Regions from separate parts of the Sphingomonas sp. UYEF23 genome, predicted to be linked through region 3. Evidence: predicted binding sites of a transcription regulator. Region 3 holds the regulator's gene; each other region holds the start of a gene.
The links. Region 3 encodes LexA, which represses DNA repair genes until DNA is damaged. Its sites were predicted from a motif close to GTTCCNCNCTTGTTCT; they were not measured.
Positions count from the first base shown of each region.

Region 1: ABIB28_RS11360 (ImuA family protein) is a predicted target of LexA. The motif match lies at 4,379-4,394, and genes of this name have one in related genera.
Region 2: ABIB28_RS15230 (DUF6771 family protein) is a predicted target of LexA. The motif match lies at 3,326-3,341, and genes of this name have one in related genera.

Region 1 covers NZ_JBEPNG010000005.1:147,284-154,374, reverse strand. The annotation lists gene ABIB28_RS11380 (hypothetical protein) at 55-396, shown strand; gene ABIB28_RS11375 (dihydrolipoamide acetyltransferase family protein) at 393-1,736, opposite strand; gene ABIB28_RS11370 (alpha-ketoacid dehydrogenase subunit beta) at 1,736-2,743, opposite strand; gene ABIB28_RS11365 (thiamine pyrophosphate-dependent enzyme) at 2,919-4,217, opposite strand; gene ABIB28_RS11360 (ImuA family protein) at 4,466-5,170, shown strand; gene ABIB28_RS11355 (Y-family DNA polymerase) at 5,763-7,091, shown strand, end outside.
Region 2 covers NZ_JBEPNG010000009.1:4,084-11,174, forward strand. The annotation lists gene ABIB28_RS15210 (ArdC family protein) at 1-213, shown strand, start outside; gene ABIB28_RS15215 (DUF2958 domain-containing protein) at 242-655, shown strand; gene ABIB28_RS15220 (ParB/RepB/Spo0J family partition protein) at 744-2,552, shown strand; gene ABIB28_RS15225 (hypothetical protein) at 2,661-3,071, shown strand; gene ABIB28_RS15230 (DUF6771 family protein) at 3,111-3,314, opposite strand; gene ABIB28_RS15235 (DUF736 domain-containing protein) at 3,938-4,258, shown strand; gene ABIB28_RS15240 (hypothetical protein) at 4,650-5,006, shown strand; gene rlxS (relaxase/mobilization nuclease RlxS) at 5,358-7,091, shown strand, end outside.
Region 3 covers NZ_JBEPNG010000008.1:65,034-72,124, forward strand. The annotation lists gene gltX (glutamate--tRNA ligase) at 1-513, opposite strand, end outside; gene ABIB28_RS14590 (ComEC/Rec2 family competence protein) at 542-2,809, shown strand; gene ABIB28_RS14595 (DUF4287 domain-containing protein) at 2,887-3,099, shown strand; gene lexA (transcriptional repressor LexA) at 3,160-3,825, opposite strand; gene ABIB28_RS14605 (hypothetical protein) at 3,896-4,210, opposite strand; gene ABIB28_RS14610 (BLUF domain-containing protein) at 4,207-4,542, opposite strand; gene ABIB28_RS14615 (TonB-dependent receptor) at 4,886-7,091, shown strand, end outside.

The sequences.
Region 1 (7,091 bases), on a different contig from region 3:
CCTATCTGTTTAATCTATGTTAGCGAACTCATCGAGTGCGGAACAGGGGCAGGTGTGACCCGTTCTACAGACATGTCGACCGGTGCTCGCTATGAGGTTCTCCTGGTTCCATCGGAAATGTCTTTGACCACTTCCGAATGGACTTGGCGTCGCCTTGACGGCGACGCCAGCGTTTCCGCGCACGGACTGCGCCATGCGACCTTGCCAGAATGCTTCGCCGAGGTGCGCGACCACGCCAAACAGTTTGGCCCGGCGACGGTCGCGGTCAATTTGCACGGCGACGCCGCGCCGCTTCCGCAAGGTGGTGAGGCGCTCTTGCCGAGTCGAGACGGCGCCTTGGCGAACCGGCTCGCTCCGAAGGCGCTGCTTCGGAGACGATCGGCGCTGCGCGGCTAGTCGGCGAAGAGCAAGACGGGCGTTTCGAGATAGCGCTTGAGCGCCTGGACGAAGCTGGCCGCATCCCAGCCATCGACGACGCGGTGATCGCAGCTGATCGACAGGTTCATCAGCTTGGCGCGGACGATCTCATCTCCGACGAAGACCGGCCGCTCGACGATCTTGTTCGGCCCGATGATCGCGACTTCGGGACGGTTGATCACTGGCGTCGTCGCGATTCCGCCGAGCGGGCCGAGCGAGGTAACGGTCAGCGTGCCGCCGCCCATTTCCTGCGGCGTGAGCTTGTTGGCGCGCGCGGCTTCGGCAAGGCGGAGGATTTCGCTGGCGAGCTGCCACACGTTGCGGTCCTGCGCGTCGCGGATGACGGGGACGGTGAGGCCCGCATCGGTCTGCGTCGCCATGCCGAGGTGCACTGCACCGTGACGCGTCACCACGCCGGCTTCGTCGTCATAGCGCGCGTTTATCATCGGGAAGGCGGGGATCGTCTTGCAGATCGCGGCGATCATCAACGGCAGCATCGTCAGCTTGGGGCGGTTGCCGCGCGCGCCGTTGAGATCGGCGCGCATCGCCTCAAGGGCAGTGACGTCGATTTCGTCGACATAGGTGAAATGCGGGATCGCGCGCTTCGACGCCGCCATGTTCTCGGCGATACGGCGACGCATGCCGATGACCTTGATCGGTTCGTCCGGGCGTGCGTTGCTGGCGTGGGGGGCGTGATAGCCCTGGCCCTGGCCGTAGCGGAGGAAGGCGTCGAGATCGCTGTGGCGGACGCGGTCGGACTCGGTCTTTACCTGGGTAAGGTCGATGCCGAGATCGGCCGCGCGCGCGCGGACCGCAGGGGAGGCAAGCGCCCTTTCTGCTCCCCTCCCGCTGGCGGGCGGGGACGCAGCCACGGGCGGAGCGCTGGCGGGGGCGTCCTGCCCTCCCCCGGCCCCTCCCGCAAGCGGGCGGGGAGCAGGTTGCGCTTCCTCCACGCCGGGGTTCTCGGCTTCATATTGCTGCGCGACCTCGACCTGCTCGGCCAACGCAGGCGCGGCCTTCAGCTCGACCGGCGCGTCATCGCGCAACGCGGGCGCTTCCTCAGCACCAACGTCTGCGGCATCGGTCTCGATCACCACCAGCGCAGCGCCGATCGACACCTGGTCGCCGACCTCGCCCGCAAGTTCGACCACCACGCCCGACACCGGCGATTCCATCTCGACCGTCGCCTTGTCGGTCATCATGTCGGCGACCTGCTGGTCCTCTTCGATCCGGTCCCCGACCGCGACGTGCCATGCCACGATCTCGGCCTCGGAAATGCCCTCGCCAATGTCGGGCAACTTGAACGTAAAACGCGCCATTATGCGTCCTTCATGATCTTCTTGAGCGCCTCGCCGATGCGGACGGGGCCCGGGAAATATGCCCATTCGAGGCTGTGCGGATACGGCGTATCGAAGCCCGTCACGCGTTCGATCGGGGCTTCGAGATGGTAGAAGCAGCGCTCCTGCACCAGCGCCGACAATTCGGCGCCGAAGCCCGAGGTGCGCGTCGCCTCGTGCACGATCATGCAGCGCCCGGTCTTCTTGACCGACGCCTCGATCGTCTCGATGTCGAGCGGTACGAGCGTGCGCAGGTCGATCACCTCGGCGTCGACGCCGGCCTCTTCCATCACCGCGAGCGCGACATGCACCATCGTGCCGTAGACGAGCACGGTCAGCGCCTCGCCGGGGCGCACGACCTTCGCCTTGCCGAGCTCGATCTTGTAGTATCCGGTCGGCACCTCGCCCGCGGGATGCTGCGACCAGTTCTGCGTCGGCTTGTCCCAATGGCCGTCGAACGGGCCGTTATAAATGCGCTTGGGCTCGAAGAAGATCGTTGGATCATTGTCCTCGATCGCGGCGATCAACAGGCCCTTGGCGTCGTACGGGGTCGAGGGGATCACGGTCTTCACGCCCGAAATGTGCGTGAAGATGCCCTCGGGACTTTGGCTGTGCGTCTGCCCGCCGAAGATGCCGCCGCCGAACGGCGAGCGCACCGTGATCGGCGCGGTGAATTCGCCCGCCGAGCGATAGCGCAGCCGCGCCGCCTCGCTGACCAACTGGTCGAGCGCGGGGTAGATGTAATCGGCGAACTGGATTTCGGGGACGGGACGCAGGCCGTAGGCGCCCATCCCGACCGCGACGCCGATGATGCCGCATTCGCTGATCGGCGTGTCGAACACGCGGGTCTTGCCGTATTTCGACTGCAAGCCAGCGGTCGCGCGGAACACGCCGCCGAAATAGCCGACGTCCTCGCCCATCACGATCACGTCGGGGTCGCGGCCCATCATCACGTCCATGGCGGAGTTGATCGCCTGGATCATGTTCATGCGAGTCGAGGTCGGGGTTTCGATTTCGGTTTCGACCGCTGTTTCAGAATCGCTCACGATGCATACTCCGTCATCCTCGCGAAAGCGGGGATCCCGCTGCCTGGCCCCGTCGCCAGAAAAAGAAGCGGGACCCTCGCGCTCGCGAGGGTGACGCCGAAGGGTTGAACGCTACCCATCACTTGTGCGCCCATGGCCGGCCGCTCGCGGTTTCCTCGGCGATCATCTGCGCCTGTTGTTCGCGCAAATGCCACGGCATTTCCTCGAACACGCCGTCGAACAGCGTATCGAGCGGCTGGTGCAGGCCGTGGCCGAGCACGCCGTTGGTCTCGGCCTGCTTCTGCGCGGCCTTGACCTGCTCGGCCAATTCCTTGTCCTGCGCCGCATGCCGCTCCTCGTCCCATTCGCCGAGCGCGATGAGATGGTCCTTGAGGCGCTTGATCGGATCGCCGAGCGGCCACGCGGTCGGCTCGCCCGCCGAGCGATACTGGCCGGGATCGTCCGAGGTCGAATGCCCTTCGGCGCGATAGGTGAAATGCTCGATCAGCGTTGGCCCCTGGTTGGTCCGCGCCCGCTCGGCCGCCCACAAGGTTGCGGCATAGACCGCGAGCGCGTCGTTGCCGTCGACTCGCAGGCCCGCGATGCCATAGCCAACCGCGCGCGCCGCGAAGGTCGTCGATTCGGCACCGGCGAACCCCGAGAAGCTAGAGATCGCCCACTGATTGTTGACGACGTTGAAGATCACCGGCGCGCGGTAGACGCTGGCGAAGGTGCAAGCCGAGTGGAAATCGCCCTCGGCGGTCGATCCGTCGCCGCACCAGGTCGCCGCGATCCGCGTGTCGCCCTTGGCGGCGCTCGCCATCGCCCAGCCGACGGCTTGCGGATATTGCGTGGTGAGGTTGCCCGAGATCGAGAAGAAGCCGGCTTCCTTCACCGAATACATGATCGGCAGCTGCTTGCCCTGCAGCCGGTCGGCGGTGTTCGAATAGATCTGGTTCATCATGTCGACCATCGACCAGCCGCGCGCGATCAGCAGGCCTTGCTGGCGGTACGACGGGAAGCACATGTCTTCATAATCGAGCGCATGCGCGGCGGCGACCGAGACCGCCTCCTCGCCGGTGCACTTCATGTAGAAGCTCGTCTTGCCTTGGCGCTGCGCGCGAAACATGCGCTCGTCGAACGCGCGGACCAACGCCATGCTGCGCAGCATCGCGCGCAGCGTGTCGGGCGACAGCCGCGGATTCCACGGGCCGACCGCCTGGCCTTCGTCGTCGAGCACGCGCACCAGATCGAACGCGAGATCGATGAACGTATCGGCCGCATCCGCCGGATCGGGGCGACGCGCCTTGCCCGCGGGCGGGATCGGCACCTGCGTGAAATCGACCGCATCGCCCGGCCGGAACTTGGGTTCGGGCACGTACAGCGACAATGGCGCAAGATTGGGCTTCAAATGATCGGGGACTCGGTCGGTCGCCATATACTCTCCACAACGCGTGCCTGGCTTGTGACCGACAGGCGGAATCGTTCTTCGAGCCTTGTTATAAAATTTCAACGCGCTTGGCGAGGGGGCGTTTGTCACGGAATGCGACGACCCGTCGCGCGGGGATGACGGACCAGCTTGACTCTGCAGCGACAAAGAGAACAAAATAGGAACGATGCTTCAAGTGAGTCGTGCCCGTGTCCTGTCCTGCCATCATCGCCGAGCTTCGCGAAAGCCTCAAGAAGGTGGAAAGCGACGGGCTGCGTCGGCGCCCGGTGCTGCCTTTCGGGATCGCGCCGATCGACGAACGGCTCGCGCCGGGCGGGCTGCGACTCGATTCGCTCCACGAGATTTCCGCGGCGAGTCCTGCCCCGTCGGACGATGCGGCGGCGACCTTGTTCATGGCAGGGATCGCGGCGCGCGCCTGGGGGCCGGTGCTGTGGGTGGTGCGGCGGCGCGACCTGTTCGCACCGGGGCTCTACCAGGCGGGGCTCGCGCCGGGGCGGCTGATCTATGCCGAGGCGGGCGACGATGCCGAGCTGCTCGCGCTGATGGAGGAGGGCCTGCGGCATCGCGGGCTCGGCGCGGTGGTCGGCGAGGTCAAGCGCGCGGCGATGCCCAATACGCGGCGGCTGCAGCTTGCCGCCGAGGGCGGGAAGACGATCGCTTTGCTGATGAAACGCCATGCGCGGGAGGGTGGCAATCCGCTCGCCGTGCCCTCGGCGGCGATGACGCGCTGGCGAATCGCCTCGGCGCCCTCGGCACCGCTGCCGGTCGGCGATGCGGGCGTCGGGCGGGCGCGATGGCAGGTGGAGCTGGTCCGCCAACGCGGCGGCGAATCCGCCGATTGGATGATGGAGGCATGCGATGAAACGGGTCGCCTCGCTCTACCTGCCCGACTGGTCGATCGAACGGCTGGCGCAGGCCGAGCGCTCAGCCGCGCCGCTTGAGGGCGCCAGCGTAGATCCGCAGGGCCTCGCCGAGGCCGTCGCGCGCGAGCAGGCGGTGGCGTGCTCGGTGCCGCGCGGTGGCGGCTGGCGGCCTGGCGCGCGCTGGGCACGGAGCGGGGAACTCGACGCGAACGCGCGCCATCGCAGCGCGGGACGCGTGAGCGAAGCTGCGCCGCATCCCTTCAAGGCGATGCCGCCCGACGAGGGTCGCGCTCCGCTGCGCGATGCGCGGGTGGCTTCTTCTGCCTCCCCTCCCTGGAAGGGAGGGGCTGGGGGTGGGTCGGCCCGCGGCGAGGGCAACGCCCGCCCTAGGCCGACCCACCCCCTACCCCTCCCTTCCAGGGAGGGGAGTAAAGGGGTGCCGCACGTTTCTTCCACCCCCGTCCCAGCGCCCGATCGACCATGCCCCCGGCATGGCCTGAAATGCGCGGGGCGCTGCTCAGCTGACGCTCTTCCAGGGGGGGAAGGGGAAGGACAAGCACCAGCGCCTGCCCCGTGCCCCCCCCTCCGTCACCCCGGCCTTGTGCCGGGGTCCACGCCTCCACTCGGGCGGCAGGGTGCGGTAACGGGTGGACCCCGGCCCAAGGCCGGGGTGACGCAAGACAGTGTGGCAGAATCGCCCCCGCCGCCCCGCATTACCTCGCTCCAATCCGGCAACCAGCTCGTCATCGCCGCCGCCTGCCCTGCCGCGCGTGCGCTCGGGCTCGTGCCGGGCATGGCGGTGACGCAGGCGCGCGCGCTGGTGCCCGAACTCGACATCCGCCCGGCCGATCCCGACGGCGACCGCGCCGCTTTGCTGCGCCTTGCGACGCTTGCCGCGCGGCGCTGGTGCCCAGTGGTGATGCCGTCGGGCGAGGACGGGCTGTTCCTCGATATCAGCGGCGTCGCGCATCTGTTCGGCGGCGAGGCGGCGATGGCGCGGCGGATCGTGCGCATCCTCGCGCGGCTCGGCTTCACCGCGCGCGTCGCGGTGGCGGATACGCCGGGCGCGGCGTGGGCGCTCGCGCGGTTTGCGGTCTCGCCTGCCCCTACCCCCCGTCACTCCCGCGAAAGCGGGGGCCCCGATTCTTCTTCGGCGGTGGAGAAGAAGCGGGATCCCCGCTTTCGCGGGGATGACGGCGTTTTGATCTGCCCGCCCGCCGCCCATATCGACGCGCTCGCCCCCCTGCCCACCCGCGCGCTCCGGCTCGACAGCCGCGCGATCGAGCTGCTCAAGCGGCTCGGCATCGAGACGATCGGCCAGCTCGCCGCGCTCCCGCGCGCGCCGCTCGCGCGGCGTTTCGGCGGCGCGCTCGTCGCGCGGCTCGACCAGGCGACCGGGCGGCTCCCCGAACCGCTCGACCCCGTGCCCGTGCCCGAGCCGATCGGCGTGGTGCAGCGCTTCGCCGAACCGATCGCCACCGCCGAGGCGATCGAACATTGGCTCGGCCAGCTGATGCCGCGGCTCGTCACCGCACTCGGCCAGGCCGGGCTCGGCGCGCGCGCGGTCGAGCTCGTCGCCGACCGGATCGACGGCGTGCCGCAGCGCCTCCGCATCGGCCTCGCCCGCCCGACGCGCGACGGCGCGCATCTGCTGCGGCTGACGCTGCGGCGGATCGAGGAGATCGCGCCGGGCTACGGCATCGATGCGCTCGCGCTCCACGTCCGCCGTGCCGATTCGCTCGGCGCCGAGGCGTTCGCCGAGACGCTCGAGGACCAGGCGCCCGACCTCGCGCCGCTGATCGACACGCTCGCCAACCGCATCGGCAGCCACGCGCTGTGGCGCACGATCCCGGTCGAGAGCGACGTGCCCGAACGCTCGATCGCCGCCGCGCCGCCGCTCGATCCGCCGGCGCGCGCGGCGGCAAAGCTCAAGCCCGACGATGTCCGCCAGCTCGATCGCTCGGTCGCGCTCCACCCGTGGGACTCGCGCTGGCCACGC
Region 2 (7,091 bases), on a different contig from region 3:
TCGGCCTTCTTGTGCGCCGCCTTGGGGATCGTGCCGACCGTTCGCCACGCCGACTATCTCGCCAGCTGGCTCGACGTGCTGCGCGGTGATGCGCGCGCGATCTTCCGCGCCGCCAGCGCCGCCAGCAAGGCCGCCGACTGGCTGCTCGCTCGCCACCGCGTGGCGCACAGCGACGCGCTGCCGCTCATCCCCGATCTGGTCGACGCCGCCTGATCACGCCCGAACCCGAGGAGAACCCGCGATGGACTTGCTCACCCCCGATCTGCGCCTGGCGCTCCGCGCCAATCATGCCCGCGCCGACGGGCCCGGCCACGACCCCGCGCCGCTCGTCAAACTGTTCAATCCGGCAGGCCCGGCAACATGGCTCGCGACCGAGCTGGCCGAGGACGGCGACGCGCTGTTCGGCCTTGCCGATCTCGGCTTCGGCTGTCCCGAACTTGGCTGGTTCAGCCTGTCCGAACTGGCGCGGATCACGCTGCCGTTCGGGCTCGGCATCGAGCGCGACCTGAGCTTTGCCAGTCGCCTGCCGCTGTCGAAATGGGCCGCCGCCGCGCGCGCGACTGGCTCGATCCCGATCACCGAAACCATCCTGCGCCGCATCCAATCCGCGCGGATCGCACCCCAAGATTCTGAAGCCCTTCCGCCCGATCGCTGACCGGGCGGCAGACGCGCGGCGCGTTCCCGCCGCTTCTCGGCCGGTCCCGCCCTGCTCGGAGAACCGGCGTGGTAAGAGGAGAAGACCGATGAAACTCGCAATGCTTGCGCTCGACAAACTCAGCCCGAGCAAGACCAATATGCGCTATGGCAAAAAGGCCCCCGACGTGTCGGACCTGCTACCCTCGGTGCGCAAATACGGCATCCTGCAAAGCGTGCTGGTCCGCCCCGAAGGCGACAGCGACGCACACGGCGTCGTCGCCGGCCTGCGGCGGTACCATGCCGCGCGCGCCGTCGCGGAGGAAACCGGCACCGCCGAACCGGTGCCGTGCGCGATCCTTGAGGACGGCGATGACGCCGCCGCGATCGAGGCTTCGCTGATCGAAAATCTCGCGCGGCTCGATCCCGACGAGGTCACCCAATGGGCGACCTTCACGCGGCTGGTGCGCGAAGGGCGCAGCATCGAAGATATCGCCACGACCTTTGGCTTGCCCGATCTGGCGGTGCGCCGCACGCTTGCGCTCGGCAATCTGCTGCCACGGATCCGCGCGCTCTTCGCGCGCGGCGAGATCGACCGTACCACCGTCCGCCACCTCACGCTCGCCAGCAAGAGCCAGCAAAAGGCGTGGCTGGCGTTCGTTGATGATCCCGAGCAGCGCGCCCCTGCTGGCCATCAATTGAAGGCGTGGCTGTTCGGCGGGCAGTCGATCGCGGTCTCTCGCGCGCTGTTCGATGTCGAAAGCTATGCGGGCGGGGTCGTCGCCGACCTGTTCGGCGAAGACCGCTATTTCGCGGATAATGACGCTTTCTGGGCCGCGCAGACTGCCGAAATCGCGGCGCGGCGCGTGGCGTATCTGGAAGCGGGCTGGGACGATGTCGTGATCGTGCCCGCGACCGAGCAATTCGCGTCGTGGGAGTATGACAAGGCCCCCAAGCGCAAGGGCGGGCGTATCTATGTCGATGTCCGCGCCAGCGGCGAAGTGGTGTTCCACGAAGGCTATATCAGCCGCAAGGAGGCCGCGCGGATCGCACGGGGCGAAAGCATCAGCCAGTCCAAGACGCCGCCGCGCCCCGAACTCACGGCCTCGATGCAGACCTATATCGACCTGCATCGCCACGCCGCCGTTCGCGCCGCGCTGACCGGCGCGCCCCATGTCGCGTTGCGCTTGATGGTGGCGCACGCCATTCGCGGATCGCATTTGTGGAGCGTCCGTGCCGAACCCCAATCGGCGCGCAACGACGCCATTGCCGAAAGCGTCGAGAACAGCACGAGCGAGGCCGCGTTCGACGCACGCCGCCGGGCCGTGCTCGATCTGCTCGGTTTTTCACCCGATGACCCGACCGTGATTGGTGGCAGTCCCTATCCTTACGATGCCGCGGGAGATCGGCTCTCTGCTGTCTTCTTACGCTTGCTCGAGCTGCCCGACGCCGCCGTGTTCGACGTGATCGCGGTCGTGATGGGCGAAAGTCTGGCGGCAGGCAGTGCCGCAGTCGAGGCGGTCGGGCTGCATCTGGGCGTGCGGATGGAGCGCTGTTGGCAGGCCGATCCGGCCTTGCTCGACCTGATCCGCGACCGCGACGTGCTGCTGTCGCTCGTCGCCGAGGTGGCCGGGCCGAGGGTCGCCGACGCCAATGCGGGCGAGAAGGCCAAGACGCTGCGCCAGATCGTCGTCGACCATCTGGCAGGGGCGGGGGGCCGTACCCGGCGCGAGCATTGGGTGCCACGCTGGATGACCTTCCCGCCCTCCGCCTACACCGCGCGTGGCGGCGTCGGCACGGTCAGGGCGCATGCTTTGGTCGAAGCGGCGCGCCCCGCAGACCTGCCTGCCGAACCGGACGGCGCGTCCGCAGGGCCGGACCCCGACACCGATAGCGGTGCGCAGGCGGTCGCCGCGTGATCTGTTGGGACGGCGGCGGTGCCGCCGTCCCGCTTTTCCACAGAGGGTCGAAATTCGCCCCGCGCCTCGCGCCTCCGGCGCTCGGCGCGGGGATTTTTCTAGTGCATGGTGCGCCCGCGAATCACTGGATCAGTTCCGCCCAGCGGGCTTAAGGATGGCCGCATGGGGAAAGAGATCGATCACCGCGACCACGAAACCTGGCTGATCGACACGGCGCATGCGGTGATCGAAAAGCGCTGCGCACAGGGCGATGACGCGCTAAGCCCGCGCGAACGGCTGATCCATCGCTTCTGGGTGGTCGACTATGCCATGCGCAACGCTGGCGATCTCGCGATCGCCCATGACCTCGCCCCGCGCTTTCGCGAAGACGGGCTTTCGGCCGCGCGAGCCCTCGATCTTGCGCGCGCGCGCGACGCCTTCGCGATGTCCGAGGGCGAACTGGAACGCCGCTTCTTTGACCTGTTCGAGTACGTGGTGCGCGAATTGCGTTGCGCCGACCATGCAGCATCAAGCGGTTGACTGTGCGTTTCGTCGCGGCCCACCGATCGAATACATCCGTTAAAGCGGCAGGTTGAACTGGTCGGCATGGGCGGTGCGGTCCTGCTCGAACAGCTGTTCGAGGATCGACTGCGCCAGCGCGTCCGCCGCGCGCTCGCGCATCCGCGCGTCGGGCATCGTGATCCCCACTCTGGCCCAACCGGGCGCCGAGAGAATCGCCGAACGGAGGTCAGTTGCAGCGGGCTGGGTGGCGAGTCTCGACATGCGGGTAACGTAGAACGAAAGAAGAACATATTTCAATGCGGTTTTCGCGGTGGTCGGTGCAGGGGCTGCTGGCGACGCGCTCCCGGTGAGCCCGAATTACGCTGGTTCGCAGGATGAAACGGCAGGCTGCACAGGATGGATACGGCGGCGCGGTCCGCGGATTTGGGTGCGTTTGCGCGGTCACGCGGCAGCCGGACACCGCGACAAAGGATCGCCGGGCCGCCGCGTACCGGCCCCATCCGCGCTACGGTCTGCCGCGTCCTTCCACCCATTGCGATCGCTGGCGGCGCGGTGATCAGGCGGGCAGAGCGTCCTTGTCTTGCGGATCGGGGCATAGCCGATCGTGCGGTCGACGCTCTCCTGCGGCGTGCGCGCGCCCCGTTCCGGCTCCTCGGGCGCATGACCTGGGCCGGCCGCGCCCCCTGCGAAACCATCGCCTCCGGCGTATTTCCCCGCCCGTGTGCCACGGGCTCCTCGCGCCCGCTTGCGCTCTCAAATACGCCTTCGGCTCCGGTCCTCCGCTCCGCTGCGGCCGTGCCGGTGCGCACGGGCCGCCTGGTCCGGCCCTCAGGTCCGCCCATCGCCCGGAAACGGTTCGGGGCGACACTCGAAGGAGACTTGAAATGCCCGCAATCGGTTATGTCACCCGCGACGGAAACGGCTTCAAAGGCCAGCTCCGCACCCTCTCGATCCGCACCGACGTCGAGATCCTGCCCAACGGCCGCAAGGCCAACGACGTCCAGCCCGACTACCGCGTGATGGCGGGCGGCGCCGAGGTCGGGGCCGGCTGGATCCGTCGCAGCGAGAGTTCGGGCAACGACTATGTGTCGCTCAGCCTCGCCGCTCCGGAATTCGGTCCGCGCCGCCTCTACGCCAATCTCGGGCGCGCCGCCGGCCAGGACGATGACGACACCTACGCCATCATCTGGAACCCGGCCGACTGAACCGCATTGCCCCCGCGTCGCATCGGCGCGGGGGCCTTTTTGCGCAGTATCGATGGCCGGTCTTCCGCTTTGGAAGGCGGCGGCGCCGGCACGCCTCGGGGCACACGCGGCACGGCTACCCGTCGCAACATCTGTGGAGGGCTCGTCTCGGATCGAGCGAGTATGGCGGGCGCCGGCACGTCTCTCAAGGCCGGCGGCCCCTCCAATTTTGCTGCGAAATGGTGGCTGCTGCGCAGCCGAGTCTGTGTGTAGCAGCGCAACAAAATCGGTTCCTCCGCCGCCGCTGCGCGGCACCTCCGCTTGCGCTCCGGTGGCCCTGACAGACGCGCCGGCACCCGCCGTCGGAGGGCTGTCCTTCACTCAAGAAGGCACACAGCAAGCGGAGGTTCTGATGACCATGGACAGCGTGATCGCAGGCTCGAACGACATCTTCCCAGCGCTGATGTCGGGGCTGGAAATCGAGTTCGGAAGCGGCGGCGTGGAGACACTGGCGCGGCATTTCATCGAGGCGGAAAGCGCCGATTTTCACTGGGAAGCGCGCAGTGGAGAGCGGTGGTTGGGCCGGTTTGAGGGCCTGGATGACGAGGGCGAGGAGCGCGATCGGGTGGCGATTATCGGCTGTCTGGACGCGCATTGGTTCGTAGCGGTAGCGATCGTGGATGGCGAGGGCGAAGTCGATCGGATTAGTGGATTGCGGCGGTTCGAGAGCGTGCGGGATGCGCAGGAAGCCTATATCGCGGCGCGATGACAAAGTGCGAGCGGGAGCGGGGTCGGTCAGGCTTCGTTCCCGCTTGCGTCGTGCTCTTGATCCCCCGTTCTGAGGCAAAGAGCGAAACAGTTGTCAGAGGTGATCGAGCGGTGAGCGGGAAGGTAGGGGAGGGCGCGTAAGGCAAGATAAAGCATGGCGCCATCCTCCGGATCTTCGCCATAAACTATTGTCTGCACATCGTTTTTTGAGCGGGCGCATGGCGCCATGTTGCGAGACATGGCGCCATCTGCCTCGGAAACGGCGGATTTCCGCGGGTTTCGGTGGCGCCAATTTCATCGGGGTCCGAACTGCGGCACCATCTCGAAAGATCACCCGGACGGAGTAGGTTAGGTGGCCGACGACGACGACTTCGTACCACATCTGGGTCGCATGCGGGCAGGCGGCGGGAAGGGGGGGCGCCGCTATCTCCATCAGGTGCTCGCCGCCGCGACGCTGGCACGCGGCGGCCCGCTTGGCGGAAGACGCACAGGCTCGGCCAGCGGTAGTGCACGGATTGGTCGCGGCGCGGGGTATGGGGCTGTGCTCGCCCGGCGTGATGTCCAAGCGGCGGTTCGTGCGCGCCGCGTCGTGGTCAAGACCCGGATCGTCAAGCTCGGCGGCAAGGGGTATGCGGCGGCACGCGCGCACCTGCGCTATATTCAGCGCGATGGCGTTACTCGGGAAGGCGAACCCGGCCGGATCTACGGGCCAGCCGAGGAGGCGACCGACGCCAAGGCGTTCCACGGACGCGCCGACGGCGATCGGCACCAATTCCGCTTCATCGTCTCGGCCGAGGACGGCGCTGAATATGACGACCTGCAACCGCTCACCCGGCGGCTGATGGCGCGCATGGAAGCCGATCTCGGCACGCGGCTAGACTGGGTTGCGGTCGACCATTTCAACACCGGCCATCCGCACACCCACATCATCGTCCGGGGAAAGGATGACCGCGGTCGCGATCTGGTCATCGCGCCCGACTATCTCACGCACGGCATTCGTGAGCGCGCCGCCGAACTCGTCGGGCTCGATCTTGGGCCGCGGAGCCATCGCGAAATCGAGCGCGCGCTGAGCGCCGAGGTCGAGCAGGAACGCCTGACGTCGATCGATCGGCAGTTGCTGCGCGAGTGCGGCCCGGATCGGACGGTGGTCGCCGCAGCGCCCGAGCCGTTCCGGCACACCCTGCGAACGGGTCGGCTGGCCAAGCTCGAACGTCTCGGGCTTGCGCAGTCGCTCGGGGGTGGCCGCTGGGGGCTCGAAGAGGGATTGGAGGACACACTCCGCCGAATGGGCGAGCGCGGCGATATCCTCAAGACGATGCAGCGCGAGATCGCCGCGAAACGGATCGAGCGCGCGCCGGCCGACTGGGGCGTCTTCGAACCCGGCAGTGCTGATGCCCGACCATTGACCGGACGATTGATCGGACAAGGCCTGTCCGACGAGCTCGCCGACCGTCACTATCTGATCGTCGATGCGCTGGACGGTCGATCCCACTATGTCGACATCGGTGCGGGTCACGATCTGGAACCGATCCCCGACGGCGCGATCGTGCGGCTAAGCCCCGTCGACGCCAGCGTTCGTGCCGCCGATCGGACGATCGCGGCGGTCGCCGCCGCGAATGGCGGCGTCTACGATGTCGACGCGCACCTTCGGCATGATCCGAACGCGACCCAAGCCTTTGCCGAAACCCATGTCCGTCGCCTGGAGGCGATGCGGCGCGAGACCGGGGCGGTCGAGCGGCTGCCCGACGGGCGTTGGCAGATCGAACCGGATCATCTTGCCCGCGCGGCGCTATATGCCGAGCGCGTAGCCGCCAGGAAGCCGGTAACGGTCGAGATCCTTTCCGCGATCCCGGTCGAGAAGCAGGTCGATATCGCGGGCGCGACCTGGCTCGATCGCGACATGGTTGCAACGGAGGCGGAGCCGGTGAGGGACGCGGGGTTCGGGCAGACGGTGCGCGCCGCGCAATTGGCGCGACGGCAATGGCTGATCGACAACGAACTGGCCGACGCCGAGGACGGGCGGATCACGTACCGCGCCAATCTGCTCGCGATCCTGCAGCGGCGCGAACTCCTACGGGTCGGTGCG
Region 3 (7,091 bases):
CTTGTCCTCGATCGTCGTCGCGCCATCGAGCGGGGCCTTGAGCCGGACGACGAACGGGCGGGTCTCGGCGCTGGTGTCGGCGTCGCGATACGGGCTGCGCACGCGCAGCGGCTTCTTCGCGGCATCGGCCTCGGCGCGCATCGCGGCGAGTTCGTCCTGCGTCAGATAGCAGCGATAGGCATGGCCATGCTCGACCATCGTGTGCGCAACCTGCGCGTGGCGGTCGGCGCGCTGCGATTGATAGACTTCGGTGCCGTCCCAATCGAGCTCGAGCCAGCGCAGCGAGGTGAGGATCGCGTCGATCGCCGGCTGGGTCGAGCGCGCGCGATCGGTATCCTCGATCCGCAACAGGAACTCGCCGCCGTGATGCCGCGCGTACAGCCAGTTGAACAAGGCGGTGCGCGCCCCGCCAATGTGCAGGAAACCGGTCGGCGACGGCGCGAACCGCGTGACGACCTTGATGTCGGATGCGCCGGCGGCGGGGGCCGCGGCGGGGTCAGATATTGCGCTCAATCGCGCATGCTCCCAGACTAGAGATTGGATGGCCGGATCAGCCTTGAGCGCCTCTAGCACGCACCTTCCTGCGCTTCAAATCGGCGTGCCGCGGGGGTGGTTTGGCGTCGGCGATCGACTCGAGAGCTGGCTCGAGGCCGAGCGCGATCAATTGCCGCTGTGGTTGCCGGTGGCGCTCGGCGCGGGGATCGCGCTGTGGTTCGTGCTGCCCGATCCGGCGGCATGGGAAGCGGCTGGTCTGGTCGCGATCGCGGTGGCGCTCGCCGGGGTCGCGCTGACGCGGCATGGGCGTGCGGCGCGGGTCGTCGCGGTTGGCGGGTTTGCGGTTGCGATTGGGCTCGGTCTGATCTGGTGGCGCGCCGAGCGCGTGGCGCACGTGGTGCTCGCAGAACCGACGATCGCAACCTTCACTGCACGAGTCGAGCGGATCGAGCCGCTTGCGGCGCGCGACGTGGTGCGGTTGCGGCTGGCCCCGCTGCACGTGCTGGCGGTGCCCGCGACGCGCGGGCCGGTTCGGCCGTTGCCGACGTTGCCAGCGCATATTCGCGTCAATCTCGTCGATGCCGACGTTCCCGTGGGACTGGTGCCGGGGGCGACGCTGCGGCTCTCGGCGCGGCTGATGCCGCCGCCGCCGCCCGGCGTGCCCGGCGCCTATGACTATGCGCGGACCGCCTGGTTCGACGCGATCGGCGCGACCGGGCGTGGCTTTGCGCCGATCACGATCCTCGCTGGCGGTGGGACAGGCGGCGTCGGCCTGCGGCAGCGGCTGTCGCAGCACATCCAAGCGAGCGCTGGCGGGGGCGGGGTGGGGGGCATCGCCGCATCGCTCGCGACGGGGGATCAAGGCGGGATCCCGCTCGCCGACAATGAGGCGATGCGCCGATCCGGGCTCGCGCATTTGCTCTCGGTGAGCGGTCTGCATATCACCGCGGCGGTCGGCGCGGTGATGCTGCTGGTCGCGCGCTTGCTCGCGCTCAGCCCGTGGATCGCGCTGAAGACGCGCGTTCCGTTGATCGCGGCGGGCGCGGGGGCGCTCGCGGCGATCGGCTACACGCTGCTGACCGGGGCCGAGGTGCCGACGATCCGCTCGTGCGTCGCGGCGTTGCTCGTGCTGGTCGCTTTGGCGCTGGGCCGGCAGGCGCTGACGCTGCGGCTGGTCGCGGCGGGGGCGATCGTGGTGCTGTTGCTATATCCCGAGGCGCTCGCCGGACCAAGTTTTCAGCTGTCGTTCGCGGCGGTCGCGGCGATCGTCTCGCTCAACGAGCATCCGCAGTTGCGCGTGTGGTTCGGGCCGCGCGAGCAGACGCGACTGGCGCGGATCGCGCGGGAACTGGCGTCGCTGCTGCTGACCGGGATCGTCGTCGAGCTCGCTTTGCTGCCGATCGCGCTGTTCCACTTCCACAAAGCCGGGATTTACGGCGCGGTCGCCAATATCGTCGCGATCCCGCTGACGACGTTCGTGACGATGCCGTGCGAGGCGCTGGCGTTGCTGTTCGATACGGTGGGGGCGGGGCTGCCGTTCTGGTGGCTGACGGCGCGCTCGCTCGATCTGCTGTTGTGGATTGCGCACGTAACTGCGGCGGTGCCGGGCTCGGTCGCGCCGCTGCCGGCGATGCCGGGCGCCGCTTACGCGCTGATGGTGGTAGGCGGATTGTGGATCGGCCTGTGGCGCACGCGCTGGCGGCGGCTGGGGGCGCTGCCGCTTGGGATCGGCTTGGCATGGGCGCTGCTGACCCCGGCGCCCGATCTGATCGTTACCGGAGACGGTCGGCATGTCGCGATCCGGACCTCGGCGGGCGACGTCGCTTTGCTGCGCGACCGGACCGGGGACTACACCGCCGACATGCTTGCCGAGAATGGCGGGATCGCTGCGCTCCCGGTATTGATGTCCGAGCAGCACGAGGCGCGCTGCAGCCGCGACCTCTGCCTGATGACGCGGACCGTGGCGGGACGACAGTGGCGCATCCTGGCGACGCGCAGCGCGTATCATGTCCCGACGCTCGACCTCGTCGCGGCGTGTGCCGGCGCCGACATCGTGATCAGCGAGCGGCGCTTGCCGCGCCATTGCGTTCCGCAGTGGCTGCGGCTCGACCGCGAGACGCTGGCGCAAACCGGCGGCGTTGCGATCGCTTTGGCATCGCATTCGGTGCGGACCGTTCGCCATCCGGGCGACCGGCATCCGTGGATCGCGGCGCCGGAGGGCGACGCTGGTCGGCGGCGGTGGGTTGGCCGGATGCGTTGGCGCGCTCGATTGTCGGGGAGGGCTGGGGCAGCAGTAACGGACGGGAAACGATAGGGCGGGGTGGCCTTGCGGCTTTCCCCCAAATACCGGAAGATCCTCGGGACGTTCCCGCATCTCGGAGCCTGCACGCCGTGGCTGACCAACCGATCAAAGGGCCCGCATCGTACTTTCCATCGATCGAGAAGACCTATGGCCGTCCGATCGCAGAGTGGCAGGCGCTGGTGCGCGAGCGTTTGCCGGAAAAACACATGGCGCTCGTCACCATGCTGAAAACCGAGCATGGCATGGGCCACGGCCATGCCAACGCGATCGTCGCTCACACCCTTGCCGAGCACAAAGACTGAGCCGCTCGATCGCTCGCCGCGCGACCATCAAGCGCGACGGTCGATCACGCCGACCGTGGCTCAGTCGTACCGGCGCAACAGCCCGGCGAGCTTGCCCTGCACGCGCACTTGGGCTGGGGCATAACGCTGCGGATCGTAGGCACGGTTGGCCGGATCGAGCCGCACCATCGCACCTTCGCGGCGGAAGAATTTGAGCGTCGCCTCGCTCTCTTCGATCAAAGCCACGACGATCTCGCCGTCGCGCGCGACATCCTGGCGCTTGATCAGCGCATAGTCGCCATCGAGAATGCCCGCCTCGACCATCGAATCGCCCGACACCTCGAGCGCATAATGCTCGCCATTGCCGAGCAACGCCGCGGGAACCGAGAGCATCGACGCGCCCTCGAACGCCTCGATCGGGACGCCTGCCGCAATCCGGCCGTGCAGTGGAATTTCGATCACGTCGTTGGCAGGCTGTGGTGCTGCACGCGAAGCGGCGGCGGGGGCCGCCTTGGTCGGGGTCTTGATCCCGCGCTCGGGCATCTTGAGCACTTCGAGCGCCCGCGCGCGGTTGGGCAGGCGGCGGATGAACTGGCGTTCCTCGAGCGCGCTGATCAAGCGATGGACGCCCGACTTCGACTTGAGGTCGAGCGCTTCCTTCATTTCCTCGAAGGACGGCGATACCCCGGTCTCGTCGAGCCGGTCGTTGATGAAGCAGATCAACTCATGCTGCTTGCGGGTAAGCATCGCGCGGCCCTTTCGTCGGAACAGACGACGAACCTATACGGAACGAAAAATCGTCCGTCAAGCGATGCTGTCACCGTCCGGCGCAGATATCCTGCGAGTCGCTGGTCGCACTTCCCGCGATGCCGCGGAGCTTTTCGATACATGCGTCATGGTCAATGTTGGTGCCCTGCAGCCCCCCGCGAAACGCGCTGGCCAGCGCGAGCCCGACATTGTGGAAGGGTGCGCCGATCCGGCGATCGACGCGCCGCGGCGGCGGGGTGCCGTAATCGGGCGTCGGGGCGGGCGGCGGGGTGCCGATCGCGCTGACCGGGAGCGCGAGCGCGGCGCTATGGCCTGCCGAAATCAGCGTGTGGAAGTGCGTGCGCACCGCTTCGGTTGCGTTCACGAGCAGCCGCCCGATCTGGGCGTCATCCGCGTCGGCCGCGGCGCCGGCGTGGGGTGCGCCATGGTCCAGCCGCCGGATTCGTGGGGGCGAATATGGCGGTGCTGGAGGACGATCGGCGCATGATGACGCGGGTCGGCGAGGATGCGGGCGAACGTCGCCATGACGCTCACGCGCGAACGCTCGAGCACTTGCAGCAAGCTGCGACCGTCCGACCATCGCAGCCCGGTGATCCTGTCGAGCGCGGTATTATGCCGTGATTGTTCGAGGATGCCGGCGAGGTCGGCCGTGACGCTCGAAACGGTGTTCCCGCTGACATAAAGGATTCGCCGCATGCCCTTGTGTCCTTCTCGTGAGGGCCGGGGCTAGGGGGGTGTCGGCAGCCTGTCGTTGCGGTGGATCATGTATCGGTATCGTATCCTGAATCAGGTGCGCACTGTCGCTGACGATCGTCCCGTGGTCGGCGTCGTGCAGGCCCCGGTGCAACTCGAAAGCCACAGCCAGCCGACAAAGCAGACGTGGCGGCACACCTGTCATAATCGCGTCACAATCCCGACCTAGCCGCGCGGTCGGGGTCACACCGCACCACGCAGGAGCGCGGACGCGTCGCCGCGCAGGACAACAAGTCCGCTGCGGCGAACGGTGTGGGCAGCCTATTTCATCTATTGGGGGAACATCATGTCCAAGTCACACGCCGCCAAGGCGCTCCTTCTGCTCGGCACCGCGTTCGGCGCGATTGCCAGCATCGGTTCGGCCAGCGCCCAGGACGCCGCTGCGCCCGTCGCCGCTGTCGAGGCCGCGCCAGAGAGCGACAGCCTCGGCGACATCGTCGTCACCGCGCAGCGTCGCAGCGAAAATCTGCAGAAGGTGCCCGTGTCGGTCGGCGTGCTGTCGGGTGCCGATCTGCGGACCTACACTTCGGGCGGCAGCGACACGCTGCTCGAACTCGCCAACCGCGTGCCCGGCCTCTACGCCGAGACGACGACCGGCAAGATCTTCCCGCGCTTCTACATCCGCGGTCTCGGCAACATCGATTTCTACCTCGGCGCATCGCAGCCGGTGTCGATCATCCAGGACGAGGTCGTGCTCGAGCATGTCGTGCTCAAGTCGAACCCGGTCTATGACGTCAACCAGATCGAAGTGCTGCGCGGGCCGCAGGGCACGCTGTTCGGCCGCAACACCACCGCCGGCATCATCAAGTTCGACACCAACCGCCCGACCAACGAGTTCACCGGCCGCGCGACTGCGTCGTATGGCAGCTACAACACCGTCAGCGTCGATGCCGGCGTCGGCGGGCCAATCGTCAAGGACGTGCTGAGCTTCCGCGTGTCGGGCCTGTACCAGCGCCGCGACAACTGGATCGACAACACCTATACCGGCCCGAGCGACGACGGCACTGTCGGCGGCAAGGACAAGCTCGGCGGGTTCGAAGAGAAGGACATCCGCGTCCAGCTGATGCTGACCCCGCCCGAGACCGGCTTCACCGGCCTGGTTTCGGCGCATGCGCGTGATTATTCGGGCACCTCGACGATCTTCCACCGCGGCGCGATCCTGCGCGGCAGCAACGACGTCAGCGCGGCACCGCGCGCCAGCGTCGCGCTCGATGAGGGCGGCGGTAACCGTCAGGCGTACAAGACCTATGGCGGCTCGTTCAACGCGAAGAACGATTTCGGCGCGGTCACGCTGACCTCGATCACCGCATACGAGACGACCAAGGGCTATAGCCGCGGCGACACCGACGGTGGTGCCGCGAGCAACTTTGCGGGCGGTAAGTTCTACGGCGAGAGCCAGGGCCGCGTGCGCGATCTCGACCAGCTGAGCGAGGAAGTTCGCCTCGCGAGCAACGGCACGGGCCGCTTCAAGTGGCAGATCGGCGGGATCTATTTCGAATCGCGCGACACGACCGAGTTCGACCAGCGCGGCTTCTTCCTGCTCAACAATTCGTTCGGCACCAACCCCAACCCGAACAACTTCGTCGTGCTGCGCAACACCAACACGTCCTATGCGGGCTTCGGCCAGGCGAGCTATCAGATCCTCCCCAAGCTGACGCTGACCGGCGGCGTGCGCGTGACCTATGACGAGAAGAAGACGCGCCTCGTCACCCCGCCGCGCACCGCAGCGGGCGTGTCGACCTTCCCGGCGACGGCGGCGACCAACGTCCGCCTCGCCGACACGCAGCCGAGCTGGGAAGCGAGCCTCAATTATGCGGTCGATCCCGACGTCAACGTGTTCGCGCGCGTCTCGCACGGCTTCCGCGGGCCGACGATCCAGGGCCGCAACGCGGTGTTCAGCTCGGCGTTCGTGACCGCTGGGTCGGAGACGATCACGTCGTACGAGGCAGGCTTCAAGTCGAACCTGTTCGGCAACACGCTGCGCTTCAACGCGACGGGCTTCTACTACAAGGTCCACAACATCCAGCTCAACGGCAACGACGCCAACAACAACGGCCTGCTGTTCAACGCCAACCAGGCGCAGGCGTGGGGCGGCGAGGCCGAGCTGACGTGGCGCCCGGTGCGTGACTTCACGCTGGGTCTCGGCGGCAGCGTGCTGCACACCGAGATCAACGACACGCGCGTCTACACCCCGGCGTGCTTCCTCAACGGGGCGCTGACCTGCACCGTGCTCAACCCGACGATCGCGATCCGCAACGCCGCAGGGGTTACGACCGCCACGCTCGCGCAGATCAACGGCAACGCGCTCCCCAACGCGCCGAAGTATCAGCTCGACGCGAACGCACGCTACGACTTCCCGCTCGGCAATGGCGGCAAGCTGTTCGTCGGCGGCGACGTAACGTTGCAGGGCTACACCAGCTTCGTGCCGTACAAGACGGTTGAATATACGTCGGAGGGCACGTTCGAGGCTGGGCTCAAGGCGGGCTATACCG